4 regions of the Xanthobacter pollutisoli genome follow, and region 2 is predicted to be linked to each of the others. Evidence: predicted binding sites of a transcription regulator. Region 2 holds the regulator's gene; each other region holds the start of a gene.

Region 1 (7,781 bases), on a different contig from region 2:
CGGCGCCGCCGCGACGCAGTACCTGCGGCTGTTCGGACTCGTGGCGCTGGGCTACATGTGGGTGCGCATGGCGGAAGTGGCCTACGAGAAGCGCGTCTCCAACCCGGACGACGCCGCCTTCTACGATGCCAAGATCGTCACCGCGCGCTTCTTCATGGAGAAGATCCTGCCGGACGTGGCGGCCCTGTGGGGCTCCATCAAGGCCGGCAAGGGCGCCATGATGGCTCTGGACGAGGCGATGTTCTGAGGGGGCACTGGAGGGGCGAAGGTTTTCCCCGCCTGCCCACACCACCGTCATGCTCCGGCTCGACCGGGGCATCCCTCTCTCCGCCCGGCGCCATGCCCGGGCCTGCCATGGGCCCTCCGGTCAAGCCGGAGGGCGACGGGGGATAGTTAAACCGCCGTCATGCTCCGGCTTGACCGGAGCATCCATCTCTCCACCCGCCCGGTGCCCGGCCGTGCCATGGGCCCTCCGGTCAAGCCGGAGGGCGACGGAGGAAGCACACCGCCGGAACCACCGCCACCCGCCGGCGCGCACGCCCCGCTTCGGCCTGCTATCATTCCCCGCCCGCCCTCTCGGCGGCTTGCTCAAGAGGTAAATCCCCGATGGCCGATCTCTCATCCCTCGTCGAAGCCATGCGCGAGCGCGCGGGCGCCCTCTCCGAGCTCGGCTACAAGGTGCGCTTCGATCTCACGGATACGGGCGAGGCCATCCTGCTGGATGCCACCGGCGGCGGCGTGGAGGTGGGCGAGGGCTCGGGCGAGGCGGACGCGGTGCTGAAGCTCTCCACCGATACGCTCGACAAGCTCATCACCGGACGCATCGGGCCGATGATGGCCTTCTCCACCGGCCGGCTGAAGGTGGAGGGCTCGCAGGGCGTCGCCCTCAAGCTCGCCGGCCTGCTCGACCCGGGCTGAGGCGCGCGGCAAGCCAACCGCCGCAGGGCGACCCCCTAAGGCTTCAGCGCGGCGCTGCCGGAAAAGCCGGCGGAAAGCGCCGCCGCGAGGGTCCGGCGCAGGGCCGCATCCTCGAAGGCGTGGCGCGATCCGGTGGCCGAGAGATGGTCGCCGTCCACATAATAGAAGCTGAGCCCCTCCCCCGCCGTGCAGCGATCGTCGCGGCAGAACACATCGGACATCAGGACGGCGGACACGCCCGGATGGCGCTCGGTCGCGGCGGAGAGCACCGCATTGCCGGGACCGATGGCCTTCAGCGCCTCGGCACGGCTCTGGCCCATGCAGGTCGCCGCGCCGCCCTGACGGTTGAACTCGCGAGCGGCAATGCAGCGCGCCGGGGCCGGCGCATATTCCGGCGGCTGGCCCAGCAGCACCACCTGCGGTCCCATGCGCCGCAGCTCGGCGACGGTGCGCTCCACCATGTGCGCGAATACGCGCTGGCTGTTCTGGCGGCTGGGCGCGTTGCCGCCCGGCAGTTCGTCGGTGACGAGGGTGAAGGCGGGACCGGCCATGGTGGTCCACAGGGACCAGCGGGCCACCAGAACCACCACCTTGGGCTTCACCCGGGCGATCTCCTCCAGCACGGCCACGTTGAAGCCCGCGCACACGCGGCCCGACATCTGGTCGCGCCGCGCCGTGCCGCCGATAAGCGGCGGACAGCCCGCCATGGTCAGCAGGCGGGTGGTGGCCCCGAGTGTCGCCGCCTGCTCGGCGGCGCCGATGAAGGTCGCGCCGGCATGGGAATCGCCCCACACCAGCACGTCGTAGCTGCCGCGCTCGGCACCTGCGCCGAGGGCGCATCGGGCGATGGATTTCATCTGGTCCGGCTGCCAGAAGCGGGCATGGTTGTTGCACTCGCGCTGGAAGGGGCTCTTGTCGTCCATGGCCGCCTCGGCGGCGGCACCGAGGGGCGAGATGGAGAAGAAGCCCCGCCCCGCCTGCGCCAGAGCGAGGGCGACGCCGGAGGTGAGGAGAATGGCGACTGCACCGGCCCCGATGCGGGAGAGCCGACGGCCGCCGAAACGCTCTCCCCGGCGCATGGGCGCCTCCACATATCTCAGCGAGAGGGCCGAGAGCAGGACGGCGAGCGCGATCACCCCGGCGGACTGGAAGTGGGTGAGGTTCCGGCCCTTCCACAGGGCGGCCAGAACCAGCAGCGGCCAGTGCCACAGATAGAGCGCGTAGGAGATGCGGCCCACATAGACCATGGCCGGCAGGCTCAGCACGCGCGCGACGATGTTGCCCGGCGCGAAGCCGCCCCCGTAGATCACGGCCGCGGCGCCCAGAACGGGAGGAAGCGCGGCAAGGCCGGGAAAGGGGGTGTTCTGCCCGTAGAGGAAGACCGGCACGAGGATGCCGGCCGCGCCGGCGATGGCGATCCCCGCCGCGACCAGCCGGGACGCGCGCGGCCACGCCACCAGCGCGAGGAGTGCGCCCACCATCAGCTCCCAGGCGCGGCTGGTGAGGAGGAAGAAAGAGGCCGGCTGGTCGGTCTCGACGATGCTCTGGCCGTAGGCGAGCGAGGCGAGGGCGACGAGCGCCAGCGCCCCCGCCGCGAGGTGCCGCCCGCCCGCCTTCATCAGCACGAAGAGCAGCAGAGGGAATAAGATGTAGAACTGCTCCTCCACCGCCAGCGACCACAGGTGCAGGAGCGGCGTCTCGTCCGCCTTGGGGCCGAAATAATTGATGAGCTCGGCGAAATGGATGTTGGCGTAGAACAGCGCCGAGGGGATCAGCGTGTCCACATAGGTGCCCATCTGCCGCGGCATCAGCACCAGCGCGGCGAGCAGCGTCGTCGCCGCCAGCACCACGAACAGCGCCGGGAAGATGCGCCGGATCCGGCGGTCGTAGAAATCCACCAGCGAATAGGTGCCGGCCGCCATCTCGCGAGAAAGGATGGAGGTGATGAGGAAGCCGGAGATGACGAAGAACACGTCGACGCCGATGAAGCCGCCGTCGAACGGGGGAATGCGGGCGTGGAACAGCACCACGCTGCCGACCGCCACCGCCCTCAGGCCGTCGATGTCGGACCGGTAGGTCAGACTCATCCCGCGTCCCTTGATCTGCGCTTATGCGGCGCACCACCCGCCGGGCGAGGATTTAGCCGCACAACCGGCCGCCCGCAATTGTGCCTCCTGGCAGGCTGGCCCGGCTCAGGCGGACGTGCGGCGCAGCGGCCCCCGCGCGCGGGCGGCTCCGGGCACGCGCGCATTCACCGACGCGTCGTGCACCTGTCATGGCTTCGTCGTGCTAGCCTCGCATCACCACGGGTACGGACGCGGGGCACGGCTCCGCTTCAAGGAGCACGCCATGGCCTCCCTCTGCTCGTTCCTTTCCCTTCGACCCCGCGCGGCCGGCGCTCTCGCGCGGACCGCGGCCGCCTGCACGCTCGCCGCGCTCCTCGCCGCACCGGCGGCGGCGCAGACCCAGATCCAGTGGTGGCACGCCATGTCGGGCCCGCTGGGCGAGAAGCTGGAGAAGCTCGCCAACGACTTCAACGCCTCGCAGGGCGATTACAAGGTGGTGCCGGTGTTCAAGGGCACTTATCCCGAGACCATGACGGGGGCCATCGCCGCCTTCCGGGCGCGCCAGCATCCCGCGATCGTGCAGGTGTTCGAGGTGGGCACCGCCACCATGATGGCGGCCCGCGGCGCGGTCTATCCCACCTACAAGCTCATGGCCGATGCCGGCGAGCCCTTCGATCCCAAGGTGTATCTGCCGGCGGTGACCGGCTATTACACCGATACCGCCGGCAATATGCTGTCGTTCCCGTTCAATTCCTCGACGCCGATCCTCTATATCAACAAGACCCTGTTCAAGCAGGCGGGCCTTGATCCCGAGCAGCCGCCGAAGACGTGGCCGCAGATGGCGACCGCGGCGAAAGCGCTGCAGGCGGCGGGCGTCGCCTGCGGCTTTACCAGCCAGTGGCCGTCCTGGGTCCACCTGGAAAACCTCTCGGCCTGGCACAACGTGGCCATCGGCACCCATGAGAACGGGCTGGGCGGCACCGCCGCGCGCCTTACCATCGCCAATCCGCTGGCGCGCAAGCACTGGGCGATGCTCGCCGAATGGCAGAAGACGCGCGTCTTCGACTACGGCGGCCGCCAGTCGAAGGCGGATCCCAAGTTCTTCACCGGCGAATGCGCCATGAGCATCGGCTCCTCGGCGGCGCGGGCCGGCATCCTCGCCAATTCCAAGTTCGAGCTGGGCTACGGCATGATGCCCTATTGGCCCGACGAGAAGGGCGCGCCGCAGAACTCCATCATCGGCGGGGCGACGCTCTGGGTCCTCACCGGCCGGCCGCAGGCGGAATACAAGGGCGTGGCGAAGTTCTTCACCTATCTGTCCAAGCCCGACGTGCAGGCGTGGTGGCACCAGAACACGGGATACCTGCCCATCACCCAGGCCTCCTACGACCTGACCCGCGCGCAGGGCTTCTATGAGCGCAATCCCGGCACCGACGTCTCCATCCGCCAGATGACGCTCAATCCCCCCACCCCCAATTCCAAGGGGCTCCGCTTCGGCAATTTCGTGCAGATCCGCGACATGATCGAGGAGGAGCTGGAGGCGACCCTGGCGGGGCAGAAGACCGCCGAGGCGGCGCTGGAGGCGGCGCAGAAGCGCGGCAACGCGCTGCTCGAAGCCTTCGAGCAGGCCAACCCGTGAGGCGCCCCGCGCCGGCCCACGCCTGACGCCATGCAGGCGAAGCGCGTCACCTTCCCCGGCCGCCTCGTACCCTACCTGCTGCTCGCGCCGCAGGTGGGGGTGACGCTCGTCTTCTTCCTCTGGCCGGCCGGGCGGGCGCTGCTGTCCTCGCTCTATGCGCAGGATGCCTTCGGGCTGAGCGAGACCTTCGTCGGCCTCGCCAATTTCGCCGCGCTGTTCCGCGATCCCGCCTATCTGGAGGCGGTGGGGGTCTCCTTCGTCTTCGCCGCCTGCGTCACCTTCCTTGCCATGGGCCTCGGCCTCGTGTTCGCCGCGGCGGCGGACGCCGTGGGCAAGGCATCGGGCCTCTACCAGCTGCTGCTGGTGTGGCCCTATGCGGTGGCGCCGGCGGTAGCGGGCGTGCTGTGGCTCTTCATGTTCGATCCCTCCATGGGCATTGTCGCCCGGGCGCTCAAGGCCGCCGGCATTCCCTGGAACCACTTCCTCGACGGCGGACAGGCCCTCGCCTTGGTCATCGTCGCCGCCGCGTGGAAGCAGGTGAGCTACAATTTCCTGTTCTTCTATGCCGGCCTGCGATCCATCCCCACCGGAGCCATCGAGGCGGCGGCCCTCGACGGGGCGGGGCCGCTCCAGCGCTTCCGCCACATCGTGCTGCCGCTGCTGGCTCCCACCACCTTCTTCCTGCTGGTGGTGAACCTCACCTACGCCTTCTTCGACACCTTCGGCATCATCCACGCCACCACCGGCGGCGGGCCGGGGCGGGCCACCACCATCCTGGTCTACAAGGTGTTCCGCGACGGCTTCGAGGGATTGGATCTCGGCGGCTCGGCGGCCCAGTCGGTGGTGCTGCTGGCCATCGTGGTGGCGCTCACCGCCCTCCAGTTCCGCCACATCGAGCGGCGGGTGAACTACTGAGATGGCCGGCCGCTCGCGCCTCGCGCTCCTCCTCGCCCATCTGGTGCTTCTCGCCGGCGTCGCCATCATGGTCCTGCCGGTCTATGTGGCGTTCGTGGCCTCGACGCACCCCGGCGCAGACTTCCTCTCCGGCGGCGTCGGCCTCATCCCCGGCACCCGGTTCATGGAGAACTACCGTCTCGCCTTGCTGGACGGCTCCAGCACGGCGGGCATCCCGCCGGTCGGGCCCATGCTGTGGAACTCGCTGGTGATGGCGCTCGTCATCGCGCTCGGCAAGATCGCCATCTCGCTGCTCTCGGCCTTCGCGGTCTGCTACTTCCGCTTTCCCTTCCGCGCGGCGGCGTTCTGGCTGATCTTCATCACCTTGATGCTGCCGGTGGAGGTGCGCATCCTGCCCACCTTCGAGGTGGTGGCCCATCTCGGCCTGCTGAACAGCTATGCCGGCCTCACCGTGCCGCTGATCGCCAGCGCGACGGCCACCTTCCTGTTCCGCCAGGTGTTCATGACCATCCCGGACGAGCTGACCGAGGCGGCACTGGTGGACGGGGCCGGGCCGCTCACCTTCTTCTGGACGATCCTGCTGCCCCTGTCGCGCACCAACATCGCGGCGCTGTTCGTGATCTTGTTCCTCTACGGCTGGAACCAGTATCTGTGGCCTTTGCTCGTCACCACGGACACATCCTACTACACGGTGGTGATGGGGCTGCGCCGGCTTGTGTCGGCGGCGGGCGAGGCCGACCCGGTGTGGCATCTGGTGATGGCGACCGCCATCCTCGCCATGCTGCCGCCGGTGCTGGTGATCGCCCTAATGCAGCGCCTGTTCGTCCGCGGACTGACCGAGACCGAGAAATAGCGCGCCGCCTCACTCCGGCAGCCTCATTCGGCGGCGACGCGCTCCGGCAGCGGCGGGGCCCCGTGGGGCTTGTCGTGGGCCTCCTCGTGACGGCCGGACACCGCGTGATGCACGATGGCGTCGAGCCGGTCGAGATAGAGATAGATCACCGGCGTGATGAAGAGCGTCAGCATCTGCGACACCAGAAGCCCGCCCACCACGGCGACACCGAGCGGCTGGCGCAGCTCGGAGCCGGCGCCGGCGCCGAGCGCGATGGGCAGCACGCCGAAGATGGCGGCGAGCGTCGTCATCATGATGGGCCGGAACCGCAGCAGCGCCGCCTCGCGGATGGCGTCCTGCGCCGGCACGCCGGCACGCCGTCGTTCCAGCGCCACGTCGATCATCATGATGGCGTTCTTCTTCACGATGCCCACCAGCATGATGATGCCGATGATGGCGATCACCGACAGCTCCATCCCCGCCGCCATCAGCGTCAGCAGCGCCCCGATGCCGGCCGACGGCAGGCCCGAGAGGATGGTCAGGGGGTGGATGAAGCTCTCATAGAGGATGCCGAGCACGATGTAGATCACCACCACCGCCGCAAGGATCAGCAGCGGCTGGTTGGACAGCGAATCCTGGAACACCTGGGCGGTGCCCTGGAAGCCGGTGGTGATGCTCACCGGCACCTGGGCGGCGCGGGCGGTGGCGTTGATCTCCTCCACGGCCTGGCCGAGGGCGACGCCGGGCGCGAGGTTGAAGGAGATGGTCACGGCCGGCTGCTGCTGCTGGTGCTGCACCGAGAGCGGACCGATGGTGCGCTTGATGTTGGCCACGGTCTCCAGCGGCACCACATTGCCCGATCCGGTGCGCAGATAGACCCGGCCGAGGTCGTTGGGGTCGCGCTGGAAGCGGGGCTGCACCTCGGCGATGATGGAGAACTGGTTGGTGTCGGTATAGAGCGTGCCGACCTGACGCGTGCCGAACTGGGTATAGAGGGCGTCGCGCAGCTGCTGCTCGTTGATGCCGAGGGCTGCCGCCTTGTCCCGGTCGAGCTCGATGGTGAGCTGCGGATTGGAGATCTGCAGGTCCGAGGTCACGTCCCTGAGCCCCGGCAGGGCGGCGAGGCGCTGCTCCATGTCCTTTGCGACGGCATAGAGCGTCTCGGAATCCGAGCTCTGGAGCGTGTACTGGTACTGGCTCTTGGAGGCGACGCCGCCGACGTTGATGTTCTGCACCGGCTGGAAGAAGGCGTTGACGCCCGGCACCTGGGACACCCGCCGCCGCAAATTCTGGATGACCTCGTTGGCGGTGAGCGTGCGCTCACCCTCCTTGGTGCCGCGCGGCTTGAGGGCGATGAACAGGCGGCCGGTGTTGGTGGTGCGGCTGATGCCGGTGGCGCCGGCGGTGGAGA
Region 2 (7,781 bases):
CTGAGCCCAATGTTGCCCCGGCGCTTGCCTGGGATGCGCAACGAATTTGGCAAGGAGATATACCGTGAAGCTCACCACCGCTCTCGGCGTAATCGCCGTGGCCGGCACGCTGTGTGCTGGCAGCGCTTATGCCGTCGATTTCACTGGCGCTGGCGCGTCCTTCCCGGCCCCCGTCTACCAGGCCTGGGGCGCGAAGTTCAAAGAGAAGACCGGCAACACCCTGAACTATCAGTCCATCGGCTCGGGCGGTGGTCAGAACCAGATCATCAACCGCACCGTGGACTTCGGCGCCTCCGACGCCACCGTGCCGAGCGAGAAGCTCGCCTCCGCCAACCTGCTGCAGTTCCCGACCGTGATCGGCTCGGTGGTCGCGACCGTCAACCTGGACGGCATCGCCACCAACCAGCTCAAGCTCACCGGCCCGTTGCTCGCCGACATCTATCTCGGCAAGATCACCAAGTGGGACGACAAGGCCATCGCCGACCTCAACGCCGGCGTGAAGCTGCCGTCGCAGGCGATCGTGCCCGTGTACCGCTCGGACTCCTCGGGCACCACCTCCATCTTCACCTCCTACCTCTCGGCCGTCAGCCCCGAGTGGAAGTCCAAGGTCGGTTCCGCCACCTCGGTCCAGTGGCCGATCGGCGCCGGCGCCAAGGGCAATGAGGGCGTCACCGGCACCGTCAAGAACACCAAGGGCGGCATCGGCTACGTGGAGTTCATCTACGCCGCCTCCAACAAGCTGGTCGTCACCCAGCTGCAGAACAAGTCGGGCAAGTTCGTGAGCCCCGAGGTTGCCGGCTTCCAGGCCGCCGCCGCCTCCGCCGACTGGAAGGGCGCGAAGGACTTCGCCGCTTCCATGATCGACGCCCCGGCCCCCGAGGCTTGGCCGATCGTCTCCCCCACCTACATCCTTCTCCCTAAGGACCCGAAGAATCTGGACGCCTCCCGCGCGACCATGGAATTCTTCAAGTGGGCCTACACCAAGGAAGGCGCCGAGGTCGCCGAGAAGCTGCACTACATCCCGCTCCCCGAGTCGGTGGTGAAGCAGGTCGAGGAGGCCTTCAAGGCGGAGATCAAGGGTCCGGACGGCAAGCCCGTCCTCTGATCCAGGGCTGAAGCGTGCCGCCCCCTCGGGCGGCACGCCGCCTTGAAGTCATCGGGCCCATCGGTCCCGCAGGCTCCGACGAGGGCCGGTGACGCCGCCCGGCGTCCCGCCCACACAGCGCGAAATCGAGACCAGCCGCCGGCTGCGGCACGCGGGGGACAGGCATCCAATGGACGCGACGGTGGAGAGCATGCGGTCTGGCTCGGTCCAGCCCATCACCAAGGCCAAGGGGACCGGGGCGGTGACCGACCCCATCTTCGTTGGCCTCCTCTGGGCGAGCGGCATCTTCGTCCTCGTCCTGCTCGGCCTCATCATCGCCGAGCTGTTCAAGGGCGGCTTTCCGGCGCTCCAGCACTTCGGGCTCGACTTCATCTGGTCGCCCGCCTGGAACCCGGTGACCGAGAATTTCGGCGCCCTGGTGATGATCTACGGCACGCTGTTCTCCGCGGTGATCGCCGTGGTGGTGGCCCTGCCGCTGTCGTTCGGCATCGCCTTCTTCCTCACCGAGATCGCGCCGCAGCCGCTGAAGCGCCCGATCGGCGTCGCCGTGCAGCTGCTCGCCGCGGTGCCCTCCATCATCTACGGCATGTGGGGCTTCTTCGTCATCGTCCCGCTGATGGCCGCCTACGTGCAGCCCCCGCTCATCGACACGCTGGGCAACGTGCCCATCATCGGCGCCCTGTTCGCCGGCCCGCCCCTCGGCTCGGGCATGCTCACCGCCGGCCTGATCCTCGCCGTGATGATCCTGCCCTTCATCACCGCCATGTTCGTGGAGACGCTGGAAAGCGTGCCGCCCATGCTGAAGGAATCGGCCTACGGCGTCGGCGGGACCACCTACGAGGTCTACAAGAACGTCTCGATCCCCTATGGCAAGACCGCCATGGTGGGCGCGGTGATGCTGGGCCTCGGCCGCGCGCTGGGCGAGACCATGGCCGTCACCTTCGTCATCGGCAACGCGACGCGCATGTCGGCCTCGCTCTTCGCCCCCGGCGCCACCATCGCCTCCACCATCGCCAACGAATTCCCGGAGGCCCCGATCGGGTCGCTGAAGCTGACCTCGCTGCTGCAGCTCGGCTTCATCCTGTTCGTGATTTCCTTCATCGTGCTGGCACTGTCCCGGGCGCTCGTGCGCTCGCGGCTCGACTGACCCCGGAGCACAGGCAGACCATGGCCTCCCTCGCAGCGCGCCGCGCCAAGGACACGACCATCAAGGCGGTGTCCACCGCCTTCGCGGTCTTCGCCATCTTCCTCCTGGGCTGGATCCTGTGGACCCTGCTCTCGCGCGGGCTGCCCGCGCTCGGCCTCAACGTCTTCACCGAGGTCACCAAGCCGCCGGGACAGGGCGGTGGCCTGCTCAACGCCATCGTCGGCTCGCTGATCCAGATCGGCATCGCCATGGCCATCGGCGGCCCCATCGGCATCTTCTGCGGCACCTTCCTCGCCGAGAACGGCAAGGGCACGAAGATCGGCGCCGCCGCCCGCTTCGTGAACGACATCCTCCTGTCGGCGCCGTCGATCCTCGTCGGCCTGTTCATCTACACGCTGCTGGTGGTGCCGTTCGGCGGCTTCTCCGGCTGGGCCGGCGCCATCGCCCTCGCCATCCTGGTGATCCCGGTGGTGGTGCGCACCACCGAGGACATGCTGAACCTCGTGCCGGTGGGCCTGCGCGAGGCGGCCTTCGCCCTTGGCGCGCCGCAGTGGAAGGTGGTGATGTTCATCACCTGGCGCGCGGCCCGCGCCGGCATCGTCACCGGCATCCTGCTCGCCATCGCCCGCGCCGCCGGCGAGACCGCGCCGCTGCTGTTCACCTCGCTGGGCAACAATGCGCTGTCCACCGACCTGTCGCGGCCCATGGCCAGCCTGCCCATCGCCATCTATCAGTTCGCCGGCAGCCCCTTCGACGACTGGGTCTCCCTCGCCTGGGCCGGCGCGCTCCTCATCACCGTGGGCGTGCTCGTGCTCAACGTGGCGTCCCGCCTGTTCCTCGCGCGGGGCCACTAGGCTCCGCCGCGCCACACCCATTCCGCCTTCCTCCGAAGCGAGGCCGACCAGATGACTTCAGCCGTCGATCCCACCTTCAACATCTCCTCCTCCGTCGCCGCGCGGCCCGACGCCCCGCCGGCGCCCGCCAAGATCAAGGTGGAGAGCCTGCAGTTCTACTACGGCAGCAACCACGCGCTCCGGAACATCAACTTCGAGGTTCCCGAGAAGCGCGTGACCGCCATGATCGGCCCGTCGGGCTGCGGCAAGTCCACCCTGCTGCGCGTGTTCAACCGCATGTACGACCTCTACCCCGGCCAGCGGGCCGAGGGCGCGGTGCTGTTCGACGGCGTGAACATCGTGGGCAAGGAGCTCGACCCCACCATCGTGCGCACCCGCATCGGCATGGTGTTCCAGAAGCCGACGCCCTTCCCCATGACGATCTATGACAACATCGCGTTCGGCGTGAAGCTGCACGAGCGGCTGAACAAGGCGCAGATGGACGAGCGGGTGGAATGGTGCCTGCGCAAGGCCGCCATCTGGGACGAGACCAAGGACCGCCTGCACACCTCGGCGCTCGGCATGTCCGGCGGCCAGCAGCAGCGCCTGTGCATCGCCCGCACCATCGCGGTGCGGCCGGAGGTGATCCTGCTGGACGAGCCTACCTCGGCCCTCGATCCCATCTCCACCTCGAAGATCGAGGACCTGATCGACGAGCTGAAGCAGGAATTCACCATCGTCATCGTGACCCATAACATGCAGCAGGCCGCGCGCTGCGCCGACATCACCGCCTTCTTCTACCTGGGCGAGCTGATCGAGGTGGCGCCTTCGGACGTGATCTTCACCAACCCGAAGGAAATCAAGACGCGCGACTACATCACCGGCCGCTTCGGCTGACGCGGGAAAGGCGCCGGCGGGCTCGCCCGGCCGGCGCATCTTCCCTCAACCCCAAGGGAGCGAACGCCTCCGCCGGCCGGCCTGTTGGCCCGGGCCGGCTGGCGGGCTCCAAGGAAGGACCGATCCCATGCCGGAGCATACCGTTGCCTCTTTCGACGTCGAGCTGAAGGAAATCGGCCGCAAGGTGGTGGAGATGGGCGGCCAGGCCGAGCGCCTCGTGGCCGACGCCGTCACCTCGCTGATCCGCCGCGACGGCGCCATCGCCCAGAAGGTCGTGCTGCTCGACGCCACCGTCGACCAGGCCCAGCGGGAGATCGAGGACCGCGCCATCCTGGTGATCGCCAAGCGCCAGCCGGTGGCCAACGACCTGCGCGAGATCGTCGCCGCCATCCGGGTCGCCAACGACCTGGAGCGCATCGGCGACCTCGCCAAGAACGTGGGCAAGCGCGTGATCGCCATCGAGGGCGAGTATCATCCGCAGAAGCTGGTGCGCGGGGTGGAGCACATCTCCGACCTGGTGCTGGAGCAGCTGAAGGAGGTGCTCGACGCCTACGCCGCCCGCAACGAAGCCAAGGCGGTCGAAGTGTGGGGCCGCGACGGCGCCATCGACACCATGTACACCTCCCTGTTCCGCGAGCTCCTGACCTATATGATGGAGGATCCGCGCAACATCTCGGTGTGCACGCACCTGTTGTTCTGCGCCAAGAACATCGAGCGCATCGGCGACCACGCGACCAACATCGCCGAGATCGTCTTCTACATGGTCACGGGCCAGAACCTGCCCGAGACCCGCCCGAAGGCCGACGCCTCGAGCGAGACCACGCTGCCCTTCCCGGGCCGCACCGTCCAGGGCTGAGGCCCGGACGGGCGCATGACGGAGCGCGAGCGGCCGGATCGGGTTCGGTCCGATCGCCCGCCCTCTCATTTTGCCAAGAGGACGCGTGGCGCGGGTTGCCCAGCAGCCGGCCGCCCCGGTCTAACGAACGGATGAATGACAGTGCCGGCGCGTATTCTGATCGTCGAGGATGAGGAGCCTCTGACCCTCCTGCTCCGTTACAATCTGGAGTCGGAAGGCTACGGCGTGGAGAGCGTCGGCCGCGGCGACGAGGCCGAGACGCGGCTGCGCGAGAGCGTGCCGGATCTCGTGATCCTCGACTGGATGCTGCCCGGCCTCTCCGGCATCGAATTGTGCCGGCGCCTGCGCACCCGGCCCGAAACCGAGCGCCTGCCCGTCATCATGCTCACCGCGCGCGGCGAGGAGACCGAGCGGGTGCGCGGCCTCGCCACCGGGGCGGACGACTATGTGGTGAAGCCCTTCTCGGTGCCGGAGCTGCTCGCCCGGGTGCGCGCCTTGCTGCGCCGGGCCAAGCCCGAGCACGTGGCGACGCTTTTGCGCGCCGGCGACATCGAGCTCGACCGGGAGACCCACCGGGTGCACCGCGCCGGCCGCGAGGTGCATCTCGGCCCCACCGAGTTCCGCCTGCTGGAATTCCTGATGCAGTCTCCCGGCCGCGTCTTCTCCCGCGAGCAGCTGCTGGACGGGGTGTGGGGCCAGGACGTCTATATCGACGAGCGCACCGTGGACGTGCACGTGGGCCGCTTGCGCAAGGCCATCAACCGCGGCCGCCAGTCCGACCCCATCCGCACCGTGCGTGGCGCAGGCTATTCCTTCAACGAGATGTTCGCCCGCGCCCATTGAGGGCGGGCCGTCGGGCTGCTACGGCCCGCGCGTGCGGCTTGCGAGGGTGGCGCGGGTCGCCAGGTGCTCCGTCGGGGCGCAGACGCCCGCCCCCTCAACCGGAGCGCACCCCGATCAGTCCCAGAACCTGCTTGGCCGCCCGCTCGCCCGAGAGCCAGGCGCCGCCCACCGTGCCCCACAGGGTCTCATGGGCGTGCTCGCCGGCGAACACGAGGCGGCCGGCAACCGTCTCGGTGAAGGCGCGGCGCATGTTACCGAAGCCGGGGAGGGCGCAGGAGAAGGCACCCAGCGCCCACGGCTCCTTGCTCCAGCGGGTGGCGAACACCTTGCCAAGTCGGGCCGCCGTGTCGGCGCCGAACTCGCGCGTGAGCGCCGCCTTGACGAAGGCTGCGGCGGCATCGGGCGGGCTGTCGGCGAGGCCGGTGGCCACGTCCCCGCCCACCTCCAGGCTGTAGAGGTCGCTGCCGCCGATACGGGCCCGCAGGGCATAGGCGCGCGGCCCCTCGGCGCGGAAATAGATCAGCTCGTCCACGCCGAGCCCGGCGGGATTGCGCGGCAGGCGGAAGCCGATGTGGTCGAAGGCGCCGAGGGTGATCTTCTCCACCGCCGTGCGCTGGCGTTGCGGCAGGCCGGGCTGGATGCGCAGCTTGCCCGACGCCATGAGGCTCGGCGGCACGGCGATGATGACGGTGCGCCCGAGCACCGTGCCCCGGCTTGTCTGCACCGAGACGAGACGCGGGCCGAGCTCCACCGCCCGGGCCGGGGTCTCCAGCCGCACGGTCAGCGGCCGCGCCAGCTGCGAGACGAGGGTGCCCACGCCCTGCCGGCAGATGTCCTCGCCCTCGCGCTCGTCGGCACGCGAGACGTCGACGGTGGAGATCTGGTCCAGCTCCTTGGCGCAGGCGAAGGGGCCGAGCACGAAGCGCGCGCTGGCGCCGTAGGCGCCGAGGTCGGGCAGGGCACGGGCGGCGGGCATGTCGCGCCCGGCGTCGCCCGCCGCCACGATGGCCCGCTCCCCGCGCCGCACCGTGGCGATGAAGTCCTCATAGTCGGCATCGCCCGCCTCGCGGCCGTCCTGATAGAGCCGGCCGCCGTCGGGCGCGCGGTAGATGTCGAGCCCCTCGGCCCGCCCGTAGGCGGCCATGGGGCGTGCCGCCGGCATGTTCAGGCGCGGCGCGCCGAGATCGAACGGCACGCCGAACTGGGCGGTGTCGGTGACGGTGCGGCCGCCCACGTGGTTGGAGGCTTCCAGCAGGATATAGCTGCGGCCCGCCTCGGCGATGCGCCGCGCGGCGGAGATGCCCGCGGCCCCGGCGCCGATGATGACCACGTCCGCCTCGTTCTGCGGCTGGCCGAGCGCGCGGGATGTCGCCAGCGTCATGCCGGCGAGGGGCGCCGCGGCGATCGCGACGCCGCGGGCGATGAGGGCGCGGCGCGTGAGGGAAGAGCGGTCGGGATCGGTCACGGGCGGAACGCTAGCATGGCGCGCACGGACGGGCGAGGCCGTCGCCTCAGCTGCGCCGCGCCGCGACGAAGCGCGCCGCCTCGGCCAGCACGGCGCCCTTTTCGCCGAACGGCGCGAGGGCCTCGCCCGCCTCGGCGACCAGCCGGTCCAGCACGGCGCGGGCGCCGTCGAGGCCGAGGCGGGAGACCAGCGTCGCCTTGCCGGCTGCCTCGTCCTTGCGCACGCTCTTGCCCACCTCCTCGGTGGTGCCCTCCACGTCCAGCAGGTCGTCGGCGATCTGGAAGGCGGCGCCCAGCGCCCGCCCGTAGGCGGCGAGCGCCGTCCGCGCCGGGGCGTCGGCCCCGCCGAGGATGGCACCGGCCTCCACCGAGACGGCGAGCAGGGCGCCGGTCTTCATGGCCTGCAGGTCGCGGATGGCGTCCTCCTCCAGGGCGAGGGGCGCGCCGCCGGAGAAGCGGCCCTCGGCGGCGAGGTCCAGCATCTGGCCCCCCACCATCCCGCCCATGCCGGAGGCGCGTGCGAGTGCGCGCACGAGGGCGATGCGCACCGCGGCGTCGGGATGGGCATCGGTGCCGGCGAGGAGGTCGAAGGCGAGGGTCAGCAGCGCGTCGCCGGCGAGGATGGCGGTGGCCTCG
Region 3 (7,781 bases), on a different contig from region 2:
CACCAGCAGGACCGTGCCGTCGGCGAGGCCCTGACGGACCTCGGCCGGAGAAAGATGCGTGATGGTCCCGCCGAAGGGGTTGCGTTCGCTCATGAATGCCTTGTCCTGAACAGGGTAGCGGTCAGCCGGCGTGAGCCTGCACCGAACGCCAGGGCCGATGCAAGGCCCGAGCCAGCCAACACATGACTCCCGGCGTGGCCGACGCTCCGGCCGAGGAGGAGCCGTCTGTCCCCGGCGGTGCCGCGGAGGCAGACCCAAAGCCAAGCCTGCACGGCGGCCAACGTTCCGCTCATCTGGCGTTCATGTAGGCTTTGCTAGATCAGCATCCGTCGCAGCACGGCATCGCCTCCGGCGGGTCGTGTGGAAAGGAACAAGATGACCATCCGTTCGGGCCTCGCCGCCCTCGCCCTTGTCGCCGCCGCTTCGGCTGGCACGATCGTATCCGCGCAGGCGCAGAACAACACCGCGGCCGGCGCCATCATCGGCGGCACCGCCGGCGCGTTGATCGGCGGCGCGGCCACCGGCTCGGCCGGCGGCGTGGCGGCTGGCGCGATCATCGGCGGCACGACGGGCGCCTTCATCGGATCACAGAGCGATCGCAGAGCCTATTATTACTGGGGCAACAACGGCCGTTGCTACCTGCGCCAGTCGAATGGTGCGGTGGTGCGGGTGTCCCGCGGCTATTGCGGCTGATCCCTTCACGCGATCAAGGACTGTTGATCGGTTCCGTTCCCCCGCACGGTTCCGATCAGTGGGAGAGGCGCCGGCTTTGGCCGGCGCCTTTTTCCGTTTGAGGGGCTGGACGCTTCGCCAGAGCGGACCGCGAAGTTGCCTGCTGCGAAGCGGCAGCTAGATTGGGGGCATGACCTCCGGTCCTGTCCCTCCCGCCGATTCCATCCCGCCGCCGGCACCCGCCCGCCACGCATTGGTGCCCGAGCTTGCCGCGGTCCAGGCGGGCGGCAAGCGCGCAGTGGCGCGCGCCCTCGCCGCCGTGGAGACTGCACGGGGCCAGCCGGCCCTCGTGGCGCTGCTGGACGCGGCGGCCAAGGCCGCAAAGGCCCATGTGCTCGGCCTTACCGGCCCGCCCGGCGTCGGCAAATCCACCCTCACCAACGCGCTGGTGCGCCGCGCCCGCGAGATGGGCCGGACCGTGGCGGTGCTGGCGGTGGATCCCTCCTCCCGCCGCACGGGCGGGGCGCTGCTCGGCGACCGGGCGCGGATGAAGACCGATCCCGACGACCAGGGCGTGTTCGTGCGCTCCATGGCCGCCCGCGACCGGCTGGGCGGCCTCTCGGATGATTCGGTCGCGGCGGTCGTGCTGCTGCGCGCGGTCTACGACCTCGTGATCGTCGAGACGGTGGGGGTCGGCCAATCGGAGGCGGACATCTCGCTGGTGGCCGACACGGTGGTCCTGTGCATCCAGCCCGCATCGGGCGACAGCCTCCAGTTCATGAAGGCGGGGGTGATGGAGTTGCCCGACATCATCGTCGTCACCAAGGCCGATATGGCGGAGGTCGCGCGCCGCGCCGCCTCGGAGGTCGCCGGGGCGCTCTCCTTGTCCGGCTCCGCCGCCGCGGGCTGGACGGTCCCCGTCATCCGTCTCTCCGCCGCCACGGGGGAGGGGCTCGGTGCCTTCGAGGCGGCGGTGGACCGCCACCTGGCTTTTCTAGATGCGGACGGGCGCCGCGCCGCGCTGCGGGCGCGGCAGGAAGAAAAATGGGTGGAGGAGATGGTGCGCGTGCGCTTCGGCACCCATGGGCTCGCCCGCGCCCGCAAGCTGCCCCAGGGCGCCTCATCCCCCTTCGCCCGCGAGGCGGAACTCGCCCGGCAATTAACCTCCGGGCAAGATTGATTGGACAATGCTCTTGCGTGTCGCCGGCCTGCAACGCACCGGCGCCCTATTGGGGACACGAAGCCGCGGCAAGGGCAGGCGCATGCGAATTCGTCAGCTTCGATGGCACAGGGCCGGCCGGGTCACCTCGCCGTTTCTGATCGCCACCGTGTTTGCCCTCGTGACGCCGCACGGCGCCGGGGCCGATGCCACAACCCGCACGCCCGTCTCCGCCTCGCTCGGCGGCATGCTGACGGGCTCGGCGCGGGCGTTGAAGCTCGCCACCCTCGATCTGCCCCAGCCTCTGGGCACCGGCCTGCCGGAGGTCCCGACGGTTTCCGGCCGGGCGGGTCCTTTTGACGCGGCCGGCGTTGCCCCGACCGCCCCCGCTCCCGCTTCCGCACCCCGTGTCGTCGGCCGGACCGGCGCAATCGTGACCGCTTCCCTCGGCGGAGTGGACGTGCCGGACGAGGCGCTGCGCGCCGCCCGCGCCGCCGCCCAGCCGGTACCTGACGAGCGCCAGCTTTCTTCCGGCATCGTCACCAGCGATGCCGATGACGATGCCTTCGCCTTTCCCCCGCCCCTGGTGCTCGACGGCTCGGACGGCGGCATGGCGCAGGAGGCGACGGCCCCGCGCGAGAGCCGGGCGCATCTGGAACTCGCGCTGGACCTGCTGCTGGAACTGCCGCTGATTCATGACGGCGAAGCCGAGGCCCGCGCCGCAGCCGACGCGGCGGACCTCCTCGACGAGCCGGCCGAGGAGGCGCTCGCTGGTCGGGCCCTGCATCATGATCCGGTGGCGGTTTTCAGCCGCGACCCCGGCATGTTTCCGGCGCTCGCCTTTGCCTACGGCGCGCTGGCCGATGAGGGGCTCGTGCCGCAGCCGGCGCCCCATCCGGACGGCGAGGCGGACCTCGCGTCCGCCGATGCCGCGGACGCGCTGGAGACGCCGCCCCACGACGGCATCTGGCCCTCGCCGGCGCAGCGCCTCGACCTTGGCGGCGAGAAGCTGGCGCGGGCGCAGAAGTGTCTCGCGGAGGCGATTTATTTCGAGAGCCGGGGCGAGCCCAAGCGCGGCCAGATCGCGGTGGCGCAGGTCATCGTCAACCGCGTCTTCTCCGGCTACTACCCGTCGGACGTGTGCGGCGCGGTCTACCAGAACGCCCACCGCCATCTCGCCTGCCAGTTCACCTTCGCCTGCGACAATGTGCGCGACGTGGTGCGCGAGCCGGACATGTGGGTGCAGGCGAAGGAGATCGCCGCCGACATGCTGGACGGCAAGCTCTGGCTCACCTCCGTGGGGCGTGCCACCCATTACCATGCCTATTGGGTGCATCCGAGCTGGGTGCGCGAGATGCGCAAGCTCGACCGCATCGGCGTGCACACCTTCTACCGCCCGCGCCGCTGGGGCGACGGCTGAACGTTCTCCGCATGTCCCGCCTCGGCGGGACGGCGGATCAGGCGTGCCCGGCCTCGCTGGAGAGCATGCCGGGATGGATGCCCAGCTTGCGCAGGGCATGGTCGTATTTGGTCTCCACCCCCTCGCCGAAGATCAGGTCGGTGTCGGCCGGGCAATTGAGCCAGCCGTTGGCCTGGATCTCGGTCTCGAGCTGTCCGGGCGCCCAGCCGGCATAGCCGAGGGCGAGCACCGCGCTGCGCGGCCCGCGCCCGCCGGCGATCGCCTTGAGAATATCGAGGGTGGCGGTGAGGCAGATGCCGTCGTCGATGGGCAAGGTGGAATTCTCGACGAAATAGTCGGCCGAATGCAGCACGAAGCCGCGTCCGGTCTCCACCGGCCCGCCGCGCAGCACTTTGACCGTCCCGGCGCTCCGCGGCAGCAGGATGCGCTCGGAGGCGGGGATCACGTCGAGCTGGACGAGGAGATCGGTGAAGTCGATGTGGCTCGCCGGCTGGTTCACCACGATGCCCATGGCGCCTTCGGCCGAGTGGGCGCACAGGTAGACGAGGGTGCGTGCGAACTGCTCGTCGCGCATGGTTGGCATGGCAATAAGCAACTGCCCGTCGAGAAAGCTCGACCCCCCGTCCTGGAAAGTAGGGTTCTGGCTCGCAATCATGGTTGGAAGGGTACCGCGCATCGCGGGGTTTGGAAATGCGCTTTGCGGTGCCAAGGCCCGGTTGCGGGGCGCCGCGGGGGTGCCGACGCGGGGCGAGTCACACGCTTGTGCTCGCGCGGGGCTTTGCGGCGGCGCCGCGAGAGGGTACCCGCTTTGGGTATGAAATGGACCCACGCGCTCCCGCCTGGCCGATCTCTGCTCGGCCTTCCGGCGCTCGCCGCCGTCGCCCTTTCTTTTGCGACATCCCCTGCCGCCGCCCAGGCTTCGGCACCGGCCAAGGTGCCGGGCGCCGAGCTCCAGCTCATCGCCGGTCCGGTGGACGGTGCGAGTGCCGATGCCGGCATTGATCTGCGCCTTTCGCCCGGCTGGAAGACCTACTGGCGCTATCCCGGCGACAGCGGCGTGCCGCCGGCCCTGAACTGGAGCGGGTCCGACAATGTGCTGAAGGTCGAGATGGAATGGCCCGCCCCCAAGCGTTTCGCCGACGGCGGCGGGGGCTATTCCATCGGCTACAAGGGCGCGGTCCTGTTCCCCCTGAAGGTGGAGCTGAAGGAGCCCGGCAAGCCGGCGCGTCTGCAGATCGCCTTCGATTTCGCCGTGTGCGAGGCGCTGTGCATGCCCGCCCGCGCCGAGCTCGCCGTGGCGCTGGACGGCCGCGCCGGCCCGGACGCCTCCCGAATCACGGCGGCCCGGGCGCTCGTGCCGGTGGAGCAGGCGGTGGGCGCGGCCGACGTGCTGGCGGTGGAGAAGGTGGATCTCGACCAGAGCGTCCGGCCCGCGCGCCTCGTCATCGACGTGAAGGCCGCCGGCCCCAAGGCCGATCTGTTCGTCGAAGGGCCGGACGAGCGCTGGGCGCTGCCGCTGCCGCAGAAGACCGCGTTGCCGGATGGCACGGCGCGATTCACCCTTGCCCTCGACGGCGTGCCCTCCGGCGTTGATCCGGCCGGAGCGGCGCTGAAGCTGACCCTGGTGGACGGCGCCCGCGCGGTCTCGACCCAGGTGTCGGTGCCCGGTCCCGCGGCGGCGCGCTGAGCGCCGCGGAGGCTTTCCTCCACGCCGGAAGGACGTATTGTCTGCGGGGGCCGCAGCGGCCCCCTCATGCGGAGAAAACGATGCCCATTTCGGTCGGCGACAAACTGCCCAACGCCACCTTCCGTGTTTCCACCGACGACGGCCCCGTGCCGAAGACCACCGACGAGATCTTCAAGGGCAAGAAGGTGGTGCTCTTCGCGGTGCCGGGCGCCTTCACCCCCACCTGCCACAAGAACCATCTGCCGGGCTATGTCCGGGAGGCGGATGCCATCAAGGCCAAGGGCGTCGATGCCATCGCCGTGGTGTCGGTCAACGATCCCTTCGTCATGGGCGCCTGGGAGAAGGCCTCCGGCTCCGACGGCAAGATCGTGTTCCTGGCGGACGCCGACGCGTCCTTCGCCTCGGCCCTCGACCTCACCTTCGACGGCTCCGCGGCCGGCCTCGGCGTGCGCTCCAAGCGCTATTCCATGGTGGTCGAGGACGGCGTCGTGAAGGCGCTGAACGTGGAAGACGTGCCGTCCAAGGCGGACGTCTCCAGCGCCACCACCATGCTCGGCCAGCTCTGAGCCGGGACAGTCCGGGGCGGCGCGCTTTGGGCGTCGAGCCCGGGGCGTCATGCGCCCGAGCGTGAAGCGGGGGCCTCCTCAGGGGGCTCCGCACCGCCGCCGCACCGGCGATGGAACACTCCTCAAGCGATGATGTCGGGGAAGATCTCGTCCTCGACCTGGCTGATGCGGTCCTTCAGTTGAAGCTTGCGCTTTTTCAGCCGCTGCACCTGCAGGATGTCCGAACCCGAGACCGCCGTGAGCGCCTCGATTGCGGCATCGAGGTCGCGATGCTCCTGCTTCAGCCGTTCCAGAAGGATCTTCAGATCCCGTTCGTCGTCGCTCGTCATTCCGCATCCGTCGCCGGACCGCGCATACGCGGTCCAGCCCGCCTTGCCCCGATCTCGAATGACTATGGCACGCGCATGCCGCGCTGCAAGATGGGAGCTTGCCGGAGGTTCAGAAAGGCGGTCGACTCTTCGTCGGCTCCGTGACAGACTGATGTCGTGTTGCAGACAGGGAGGCGCTCAGAATGTCCATCCAGTCGCACCTTCAGGAGCTGAAGCGGCGTCATGCGGCCATCGAGCAGGAGCTCAGCCGCGAACTCGCCCACCCCGCGTCCGACCCGCTTCGTGTTGCCGAGCTGAAGCGCAAGAAGCTGGTCCTGAAGGACCAAATGTCGAAAATCAACGGCAATTCCACCCTCCATTGATGGCTGACGGCCGTTCGCGTCCGGCGCGGGAGCGTCGGGGCGCGGCGCGGTCCTTTAAGGTCCTGTAGCAGACGGGCCGGGAGGCCGGTCGCGCGGTGCCCTTTGCGTTCCGGCGCGGAGGGCTTTAATCCGGCGGCATGGCTCCTCCCCTCGTTCTCCTCCAGGACATCCATCTGCGCTTCGGCGCGACACCCTTGCTCGACGGGGCGGAGTTGTCCGTTTCCTCCGGCGAGCGGGTGTGCCTCGTCGGCCGCAACGGCTCCGGCAAGTCCACGCTGCTGAAGGTGGCGGCGGGATTGATGGAGCCCGACACCGGCACCCGGTTCTTCCAGCCGGGCGCGACCGTGCGCTATCTGCCGCAGGAGCCCGATTTCTCCGGCCACGCCACCACGCTGTCCTATGTGGAAGCGGGTCTCGGGCCGGGGGACGACGCCTATCGCGCCCAGTATCTGCTGGACGAACTGGGCCTGACGGGGAAGGAAGATCCCGCGCATCTCTCCGGCGGCGAGGCCCGCCGGGCGGCGCTGGCGCGCGTCATCGCGCCCGAGCCGGACGTGCTGCTGCTGGACGAGCCCACCAACCATCTCGACCTGCCCGCCATCGAATGGCTGGAGAGCGAGCTCAGGGGCCTGCGCTCCGCCATCGTCCTCATCAGCCACGACCGCCGGTTCCTGGAGACTCTGTCGCGCGCCACCGTCTGGCTCGATCGCGGCCAGACGCGGCGCCTCGACCAGGGCTTTTCCGCCTTCGAGGCCTGGCGCGACCAGGTGCTGGAGCAGGAGGAGAGCGAGCGCCACAAACTCGACCGCAAGATCGTCGCCGAGCTGGACTGGCTGCGCTACGGCGTCACCGCCCGACGCAAGCGCAACGTGCGGCGCCTCGGCCTGCTGCACTCCATGCGCAAGGACCGCCGCGAGGAGCGCCGCGCTGTCGGCAACGTGAAGCTGGCGGTAAGCGAGGCCGAGACCTCCGGCAAGCTCGTCATAGAGGCCAAGGGCATCGCCAAGTCCTATGAGGGCCGGGCGGTGGTGAAGGATTTCTCCACCCGCATCCTGCGCGGCGACCGGATCGGCATCGTAGGGCCGAACGGCGCCGGAAAGACCACCCTCATCAAGCTCCTGACCGGCGAGATCGCGCCCGACGCCGGCACCGTGAAGCTCGGCACCAATCTGGAGATCGCCAGCCTCGACCAGAAGCGGGCGGCGCTCGATCCCGCCACCACGCTCAAGGACGCGCTCACCGGGGGCGGATCGGACCAGGTGATGGTGGGCGGCCAGCCGAAGCACGTCATGGGCTATCTCAAGGACTTCCTTTTCACCCCCGAGCAGGCCAACGCCCCCCTTGGCGTCCTGTCGGGCGGCGAGCGCGGCCGGCTCATGCTGGCCCGGTCCCTGGCGCTGCCCTCCAACATGCTGGTGCTGGACGAGCCGACCAACGACCTCGACCTCGAAACCCTCGATCTGCTGCAGGAGATGGTGGCCGACTATCCGGGCACCGTGATCCTGGTGAGCCACGACCGCGACTTCCTCGACCGCACGGTATCGAGCGTGATCGTCGCGGAGGGGGAGGGCGTGTTCCGCGAATAT
Region 4 (7,781 bases), on a different contig from region 2:
CGGTTCCAGAACGAGTTCAAGAGCATCGGCGGATATGACATCACCGACATCGGGAAGATCGTGGCTGAGACGTGAGGCCGAATCTACTGCCGTCGCTGAAGCGCCCGAATGCCAAGTCCACGAGCGAACTTCCCGCCGCCTCCCACCGAGCCGAACGCCTCAGCCGAACCGGCCGGTGATATAGGAGCGCGTGCGCTCCTCGGTTGGGTTGGTGAAGATCAGGCTGGCCACGTCGTATTCCACCATGTGGCCGAGATGCATGAAGGCGGTGAAATCCGAGATGCGCGCCGCCTGCTGCATGTTGTGGGTGACGATCACGATGGTGTAGGCGCCCCGCAACTCGTCCATCAGTTCCTCGATCTTCGCCGTGGCGATGGGGTCGAGGGCCGAAGTGGGTTCGTCGAGCAGGATGAGCTCCGGATCTGGGGCGAGGGTGCGGGCGATGCACAGGCGCTGCTGCTGGCCGCCCGACAATCCATAGGCGGATTCCTGGAGGCGGTCCTTCACCTCGTCCCATAGGGCGGCTTGGCGTAGCGCGGCTTCCACGCGCCCATCCACTTCGGAGCGATTCCGGATGCCCCGGATGTGGAGGCCGGATGCCACATTCTCATAGACCGATTTCGGAAACGGGTTGGGCTTCTGGAACACCATGCCGATGCGCAAACGCGCGAGCATTGGATCTACTTCCGGCGCCACGATGTTGATCCCCTCCGGATAGAGGATGATCTCGCCCTGATACCGGTTGCCCGGATATAGGTCATGCATGCGGTTGAAGCAGCGCAGGAGCGTGGACTTTCCACATCCCGACGGCCCAATGAGGGCGGTGACCTTACCCTCGACGATCGGAAGCTCCACCCCCTTGAGCGCCTGGTTGTCGCCGTAGAAGAAATTGAGGTTGCGAACAGAAGCGCGCAGGGGGGCGGGCTCCTTGCTGGCCACGGCGTCCAATGCTGGGGTCACGGCGGTCATCTCGTTCTCCGAAAGGCCGGGCTGCAGCATCAGCGCATGCTCCGGCGGATCTTGTAGCGCAGCCAGATGGCGATCGCATTCATCAGCAGCGTCATAAGCAGCAGAATGAGACCGGTTGCTGCTGCGTTCACGTGGAACGCCGCCTGGGGACGTGAAACCCAGTTGAACATCTGGATCGGCATCACCGTGAACGGCGAGTTGAGCCAGTTGAAATTGATGAACGGAAAGGTGTCCTGGACCGGTGAAGGCGGCAGGAAGGCGATGAAGGTGAGCGCGCCGATGGTGATGATGGGCGCGGTCTCGCCGATGGCCCGTGACATACCGACGATGGCACCCGTGAGGATGCCGGGACGCGCGGTGGGCAGGATGTAGCCGCTCACCGTCTGCCATTTGTCGGCGCCAAGCGCATAGGCGCCCTCGCGGATCTCGAGCGGGATGGAGCGCACCGCCTCGCGTGTGGCGACTATGATGATGGGCAGGATGAGAAGCGCCAGCGTGATGCCCGCAACTAGAATCGTCTGGCCCATGGCGAAGCTCTGCACGAACAGGCCGAGGGCGAGCAGCCCATAGATGATGGAGGGCACGCCCGCGAGATTGGTCACATTGATTTCGATGAGATGGGTGATCCAGTTCCGCGGCGCATATTCCTCAAGATAGAGGCCTGCTGCGACGCCGAGCGGCACCGCCAGCGCCGTCGTCACCAGCATCACCAGCGTGGTGCCGACCCAGGCGGACAGAATGCCGGCCTCCGAAGCGCGTCGGGAGGGGAAGCTCGTCAGGAAATCAAGATCAATGCGGCCAAGCCCGTCCACCATGAAGTCCACGATGAGCGACAGCAGAACGATCATGGAAATGACGAGCACGCTGAGGCCCAGGATCGCGAAATTGCGGTCGGACCGATGCGCCCGAGCGACGATTTCCGCGTCGGAGAGGCGGCGGGAGGGTTGAGCGGCGAGCGGCTTCACGGCCATCCCCTCAATAGACTTCACGGTATTTCTGGCGGAGCCAGAAGGCGAGAATGTTGAAGGCGAAAGTCATGAGGAACAGCGTCATGCCCGCCGCGAAGATGGTGAGATAAGCGATGGAGCCATGTGGCACGTCGCCGAGGCTGATCTGGACGATATAGGAGGTGATCGTGGCTGCGCCCTCCAGAGGGTTCAGGGCGAGCTTCGCCTGCTGGCCCGCAGCAATGGCCACCACCATGGTCTCGCCAACCGCCCGCGACATGCCGAGGATGTAGGCCGCCGTCACCCCGGAGAAGGCGCCGGGGATCACCACCCGCGTCGCCGTCTGGAGCCGCGTGAAGCCCAGCGCATAGGCCCCCTCCCTCAGTTCCGCAGGGACCGCGCGCATGGCGTCCTCGCTCACGGAAACGATGTAGGGCAGGATCATGATGCCCATGACGATGCCCGGCACGAGCAGGTTGAAGCCCGCCAGCCCGGGAATGAAGATCTGGAAGATGGGCGTGAGGAACAAAAGAGCGAAATAGCCGAATGCCACAGTGGGCACGCCTGCGATAAGCTCCAGAAACGGCTTGATGGTCTCGCGCACCTGTGGCCGCGCGAACTCCGACAGATAGATTGCGAGCACGGTACCGGCTGGAATCGCGACGAGCAGGGCGATGAGCGAACTCACCAAAGTACCGGATACCAGAGTCATGATGCCGAAGTGCTTGTCCTGAAACACCGGCGTCCATTGTGTGTCGGTCAGGAAGGAGATGATCGACACCTGTGCGAAGAATTTCAGGCTTTCGGACAGGAGGACGTAGACGATGCCCGCCGTGACCAGGACAGAGAGTGCGGCACTGAGAAACAGGACAACGCGCATGATGCGGTCCACCACCCGGCGTCGCGCCAGGAAGACCGGAGAAACCGTCAGGCGCAACCGGCCTGTTCTTGAGTCTGGAGACACCGGTGCGACCACGTCCAACCCTCACCTGAATGGAGGGAGGCGCCGGAGCACCTCCCTCAGGTCCCTCAAGATCACCTGTCAGTAGACGAGCTTTTCCTTGACGAGATCCTCGACGGAGACGCCGACCTTGGACCCGGTGAAGCCGGTGCCGATCTCACGCTTCTTGAAGCGCTCCTGGAACACCTTCAGGGCGGCCTCGGGCAGCGGCACATAGCCGACTTCCTTGACCAGCTCGACCGCGTGCTTCGGGTCCTGGTAGAACTCAACGAACTTCGCCACCTCCGGACGGGTTTCGGCCGCCTTCTTGTTCACGTAGATGAAGATCGGCCGCGACAGAGGCTGGTACTTGCCGGTGCGGGCGTTCTCGACCGACGGCTCCACGGCGGGCGCGGCGTCATCGACCTTGATCTTCACCGCCTTCAGCTTGCCGGTGTTCTCTTCATAGTAAGCAAGGCCGAAAAAGCCGAGGGCGTTGGGATCGCCCGCCACGCCCTGGACCAGCACGTTGTCATCCTCCGATGCGGTGAAGTCGCCGCGGCTGGAATGCTCCTTGCCGACGATGGCGGCGGTGAAATAGTCGTAAGTGCCTGAGTCGACGCCCGCGCCGTAGAGCACCAGCGGCCGATCCGGGTAGCTGTCGCGGACCTGCTTCCAGTTGGTGATCTTGCCCTGGGCCTCGGGCTCCCAGATCTTCTTCAGATCCGCAACCGTCATCTCGCTCGCCCAGGTGTTGGACGGGTGGACGATGACCGTGAGCGCATCAAGGGCGACCGGCAATTCGATATACTCGATGCCGGCTTCCTTGCAGGCCTTCTGCTCGGCGGAGGTGATGGGGCGCGAGGCGTCAGAGATGTCGATCTCTCCGCGGCAGAACTTCTTGAAGCCGCCGCCGGTACCGGAGATGCCGACCGTCACCTTGATATCCTTGTTCGCCTTCTGGAATTCCTCCGCCATGGCTTCGGTCACGGGGAATACCGTGGACGACCCGTCGACCTTGACCAGTGCCTGGGCAGCGGCGCCGTTGAAGGCCGCGCCGGTAGCGAGCAGCGCGAGGGCGCTCGCGAGAGTGATGATCTTCATGAGGATGCCGTCTCCCTGGACAGTGCCGCTAGGGCTTCTGATGCTCACCTAGCCTCACGGGCTCTAAGCATGTTATGTAACAAATTCATGACAATTTGTGTATATCGAGCGATATTCCTGAATCAACAGAGATTTTATCGAATATGACGCAACGTAGTTCTAGGCTATGGTTGGCTTTATTTCATGTAAATCATATGGACATCGTGGCAATTGTCCATGGTTGATTGCAATTTTTGAGAGGCTATCCGACTTCGATTGACGTATATTACTTATATAAAGTCCATATGAAGCGCCTATTATTCATTTCTCCTCCCGAACAAATTTGCCTCTCAACCTCGCGAGCATTCCGTCTCTACATTACATCATTTCCATTTGTATCGACATATCGATAATTTATACTATCGCTGCGATTGGCGCGACGTAAATGGCGTCACAAGAGTGACATGAAGGCCATATAGCGATCTGTCCACTCCTATCGACATAATGACTCGTATGGAGCTATCTGTTTCCAGCGATATGTCGCTAGGACCCAAGGGAGGCCAGCCGTGAATCGCATTCTTGTCTGGACAGCTGCGGCGACGCTCGCGGCCCTGTCGATGTTCGCGCCTCCGGCGCGCGCCGCGGAGGTGCGGGGTGCCGGCTCCACCTTCGCCTATCCGATCATCTGGAAATGGGCGGAGGCGTTTCGTGAGCGCACAGGCCACATCGTAGGATACCAGTCGGTGGGTTCGTCGGCCGGCGTCAACCGTATTAAGGACGGGGTGGTGGATTTCGGCGCGTCCGACAAGCCGCTGAAGCCGGAAGAACTGGAGAAATATGGCCTCGGCCAGTTCCCCATCGTGTTCGGTGGCGTCGTTCCGGTGTTCAACGTGGACGGCGTGGGGCCCGGCCAGCTCCGCTTCACCGGCGCCCTTCTCGCTGACATCTATCTCGGCAAGGTCACGACCTGGTCCGATCCCGCCATCAGGGCCCTCAATCCCGACGTCAAGCTGCCCAACGCGAAGATCGTGGTGGTGCACCGTTCCGATGGATCTGGAACCACGTTCAACTGGGTGTCCTACCTTGCCAAGGCGAGCCCGGAGTGGAAGCAGCAGGTCGGCGAAGGCAGCGCAGTCGCCTGGCCGGTGGGGTATGGCGCGCGCGGTAACGAAGGGGTCTCGACCGAGGTCAAGCGGGTCCCGAATGCCATCGGCTATGTCGAATACACCTATGTGGTGCAGGTGAAGCTGGCCTATGGCCTCGTCCAGAACCGTGCTGGCAAGTTCATCGCACCCAGCGCGGCGGCGTTCCAGGCGGCGGCGCTGAGCTTCGATTGGGCCGGCGCCAAGGACTTTTTCGTCGTCATCACCGATTCCCCCGCCGAGGATGCCTATCCTATTGCGGCGACCACCTTCGCTCTCATGTACCGCGAGCCGAAGGTGCCGGCGAACAGCCAAGCCGCCTTCGAGTTCTGGCGTTTCGCCCTGGGCGAGGGCGAGAAATTTGCGTCCGAGCTCGGCTATGTTCCCTTGCCGCCGGCTCTGGTCCAGCAGGTCAAGGACTATTGGGCCAGGACCTTCAAGGGCGGCGCCTGAGGCACTTGGGCTGACGCGTGAGCAGCATTCGAACGGTGAGACAAGATGGACGAGACGAAGCTGAATGGGGAAGACGCCACGCGGATCTTCGATGCGCTGTCCCAAGGCACGCGCTTCGAGACTTATCGTCTTCTGCTGCGCTATGTGCCCTATGGCCTTCAGGCGGGCGACATCGCCCGCCTGCTGGCGGTAGCGCACAATACCATGTCGGTGCACCTCGGCGTGCTGGAGCGTGCCGGCCTTGTCACGTCGCGGCGCGAGGGACGGTCCATCATCTATGCCGTCAGCTTGTCCACAGCGGGCCCTGTGCTGAGCCAACTGATGGCGGAGATGGGTTTTGCCGTCTCCCCCCGGTGCGGGACCGGCCCCGCGGCCTTTCCACAGCTGCGTCCTGCCGCTGGGAATGATCGCGTCTACAATGTTCTGCTGGTCTGCTCGGCCAACTCGGCACGGTCGCTGATCGCGGAGGCGTTGCTCAACCGCGAGGGGCGAGGCCGCTTCAAGGCCTACTCGGCCGGCAGTCGGCCGAAGCTCAAGCCGCACTCGATGGCTATCGATCTGCTCGACTCGCTCGGCTACGACACGACGAACCTCGCCTCCAAGAGCTGGGATGGGTTCGCCAGGCCGGATGCGCCCCAGATGGATTTCGTCATCACTACCTGCGACGCCGCAGCTGGGGAAATCTGCCCTGCCTTCCCCGGTCATCCGCTACAGGCCCATTGGGGTCTGCCCGACCCGATCCGGGTGAAGGGAACCGAAGCTGAGCAGAAGGCTGCCTTCGTTGCCACCTACCGTCGGCTCGCCGGGCGTATCTCCGCCTTCGTCAACCTGCCATTTGAGCAGCTCGATCTTGCTTCGCTCAAGGAGCGCATCGGCGAGATCGGGAAAATGGAGGGAGCGACGGACCTCACACTCTCGGGACAGGCCGCGTGAACTGTCGTCGTCCTGAAACAGACCGCGCCCACGCTCTCGCCGCAATCGGCCGCAGCTGGCGGCCTTGGGAGATCCCGCACCGTGTCCGTGTTTGAACGCTATCTCACTCTCTGGGTGTTCCTGTGCATCATCGCCGGCGTCGCGCTTGGCGCGCTGGCGCCGTCCGTGTTCCAGACCATCGGGGCGCTGGAAGTGGCGCGGGTCAACCTGCCGGTAGCCATCCTCATATGGCTGATGATCGTGCCCATGCTGGTCAAGATCGACTTTGCCGCGCTCAAGGAGGTCGGCCGGCACTGGCGCGGAATCTCGGTGACGCTGCTGGTGAACTGGGCGGTGAAGCCGTTCTCCATGGCGTTCCTCGGCTGGCTGTTCATCGGCTATCTGTTCCGACCCTACCTGCCAGCCGACCAGATCGATAGCTATATCGCCGGCCTCATCCTTCTGGCGGCGGCGCCCTGCACGGCCATGGTGTTCGTCTGGTCAAATCTCACCAAGGGTGAGCCCCACTTTACCTTGTCCCAGGTGGCGCTGAACGACGCCATCATGATCGTCGCCTTCGCGCCCGTCGTGGGGCTGTTGCTCGGGCTCTCCTCCATCACCGTGCCGTGGGACACACTCTTCCTGTCGGTGATGCTCTACATCGTCGTCCCGGTGATCGCGGCGCAGCTCCTCCGCGGGCGCATCCTGGCGACCGGTGGACAGGCCGGGCTCGATCGCCTGCTCGGCGTGCTCCAGCCGCTCTCCCTGGTGGCGCTGCTCGCCACCCTGGTGCTGCTGTTCGCCTTCCAGGGCGAGCAGATCCTCGCCCAGCCGCTGGTGATTGCGCTGCTGGCCGTGCCGATCTTGATCCAGGTCTATTTCAACTCGGGCCTTGCCTATCTCCTGAACCGGCTGTCCGGCGAAGCCCACTGCGTGGCCGGCCCCTCTGCCCTCATTGGGGCCTCCAATTTCTTCGAGCTGGCGGTGGCTGCCGCCATCAGCCTGTTCGGATTCAAGTCGGGTGCGGCTCTCGCCACCGTGGTGGGTGTGCTCATCGAGGTTCCGGTGATGCTCTCGGTGGTGTGGATCGTGAACCATACCAAGGACTGGTACGAAGCCGGCGGCGTGAGGGTGACGGACGCCGGCGACCGCACCAAAGCCTGAGATCATCGCGGCAACGCCGCACCTTTTCAAAGTTTGCGAGGATGACGGTGCCATGAGAGTAGGGATCAACGGCCTCGGCCGCATTGGACGGCTTTCGCTTCGCGCGGCCATGGGGGCGGCCTACCGCCCGGACAATGATCCGCGCGGCAACAACCGGCTCGAGATCGTTCA

What was found. Region 2 encodes PhoB, which activates phosphate uptake and scavenging genes when phosphate is short. Its sites were predicted from a motif close to TGTCATNNANCTGTCAT; they were not measured.
Region 1: a site for PhoB is predicted at 3,179-3,195, ahead of ugpB (sn-glycerol-3-phosphate ABC transporter substrate-binding protein UgpB). Genes of this name have one in related genera too.
Region 3: a site for PhoB is predicted at 5,974-5,990, ahead of ABLE93_RS14440 (YdcH family protein). Genes of this name have one in related genera too.
Region 4: a site for PhoB is predicted at 4,389-4,405, ahead of pstS (phosphate ABC transporter substrate-binding protein PstS). Genes of this name have one in related genera too.

Annotation. Positions count from the first base shown of each region.
Region 1 covers NZ_JBDZDP010000002.1:116,356-124,136, reverse strand. The annotation lists gene ABLE93_RS05930 (acyl-CoA dehydrogenase C-terminal domain-containing protein) at 1-247, shown strand, start outside; gene ABLE93_RS05925 (SCP2 sterol-binding domain-containing protein) at 607-918, shown strand; gene ABLE93_RS05920 (acyltransferase family protein) at 954-3,005, opposite strand; gene ugpB (sn-glycerol-3-phosphate ABC transporter substrate-binding protein UgpB) at 3,268-4,623, shown strand; gene ugpA (sn-glycerol-3-phosphate ABC transporter permease UgpA) at 4,654-5,538, shown strand; gene ugpE (sn-glycerol-3-phosphate ABC transporter permease UgpE) at 5,540-6,391, shown strand; gene ABLE93_RS05900 (efflux RND transporter permease subunit) at 6,415-7,781, opposite strand, start outside.
Region 2 covers NZ_JBDZDP010000007.1:36,917-44,697, reverse strand. The annotation lists gene pstS (phosphate ABC transporter substrate-binding protein PstS) at 65-1,105, shown strand; gene pstC (phosphate ABC transporter permease subunit PstC) at 1,275-2,252, shown strand; gene pstA (phosphate ABC transporter permease PstA) at 2,273-3,106, shown strand; gene pstB (phosphate ABC transporter ATP-binding protein PstB) at 3,158-3,982, shown strand; gene phoU (phosphate signaling complex protein PhoU) at 4,110-4,838, shown strand; gene phoB (phosphate regulon transcriptional regulator PhoB) at 4,980-5,681, shown strand; gene ABLE93_RS15070 (flavin monoamine oxidase family protein) at 5,776-7,146, opposite strand; gene ABLE93_RS15065 (polyprenyl synthetase family protein) at 7,193-7,781, opposite strand, start outside.
Region 3 covers NZ_JBDZDP010000006.1:165,540-173,320, forward strand. The annotation lists gene ABLE93_RS14400 (rhodanese-like domain-containing protein) at 1-93, opposite strand, end outside; gene ABLE93_RS14405 (YMGG-like glycine zipper-containing protein) at 376-693, shown strand; gene meaB (methylmalonyl Co-A mutase-associated GTPase MeaB) at 863-1,852, shown strand; gene ABLE93_RS14415 (cell wall hydrolase) at 1,935-3,251, shown strand; gene ABLE93_RS14420 (YqgE/AlgH family protein) at 3,289-3,906, opposite strand; gene ABLE93_RS14425 (protein-disulfide reductase DsbD domain-containing protein) at 4,066-4,938, shown strand; gene ABLE93_RS14430 (peroxiredoxin) at 5,019-5,504, shown strand; gene ABLE93_RS14435 (YdcH family protein) at 5,627-5,833, opposite strand; gene ABLE93_RS14440 (YdcH family protein) at 6,016-6,195, shown strand; gene ABLE93_RS14445 (ABC-F family ATP-binding cassette domain-containing protein) at 6,333-7,781, shown strand, end outside.
Region 4 covers NZ_JBDZDP010000017.1:52,141-59,921, reverse strand. The annotation lists gene ABLE93_RS21880 (substrate-binding domain-containing protein) at 1-75, shown strand, start outside; gene pstB (phosphate ABC transporter ATP-binding protein PstB) at 160-999, opposite strand; gene pstA (phosphate ABC transporter permease PstA) at 999-1,940, opposite strand; gene pstC (phosphate ABC transporter permease subunit PstC) at 1,945-2,853, opposite strand; gene ABLE93_RS21860 (PstS family phosphate ABC transporter substrate-binding protein) at 2,959-3,960, opposite strand; gene pstS (phosphate ABC transporter substrate-binding protein PstS) at 4,506-5,534, shown strand; gene ABLE93_RS21850 (arsenate reductase/protein-tyrosine-phosphatase family protein) at 5,580-6,467, shown strand; gene arsB (ACR3 family arsenite efflux transporter) at 6,549-7,610, shown strand; gene ABLE93_RS21840 (ArsJ-associated glyceraldehyde-3-phosphate dehydrogenase) at 7,663-7,781, shown strand, end outside.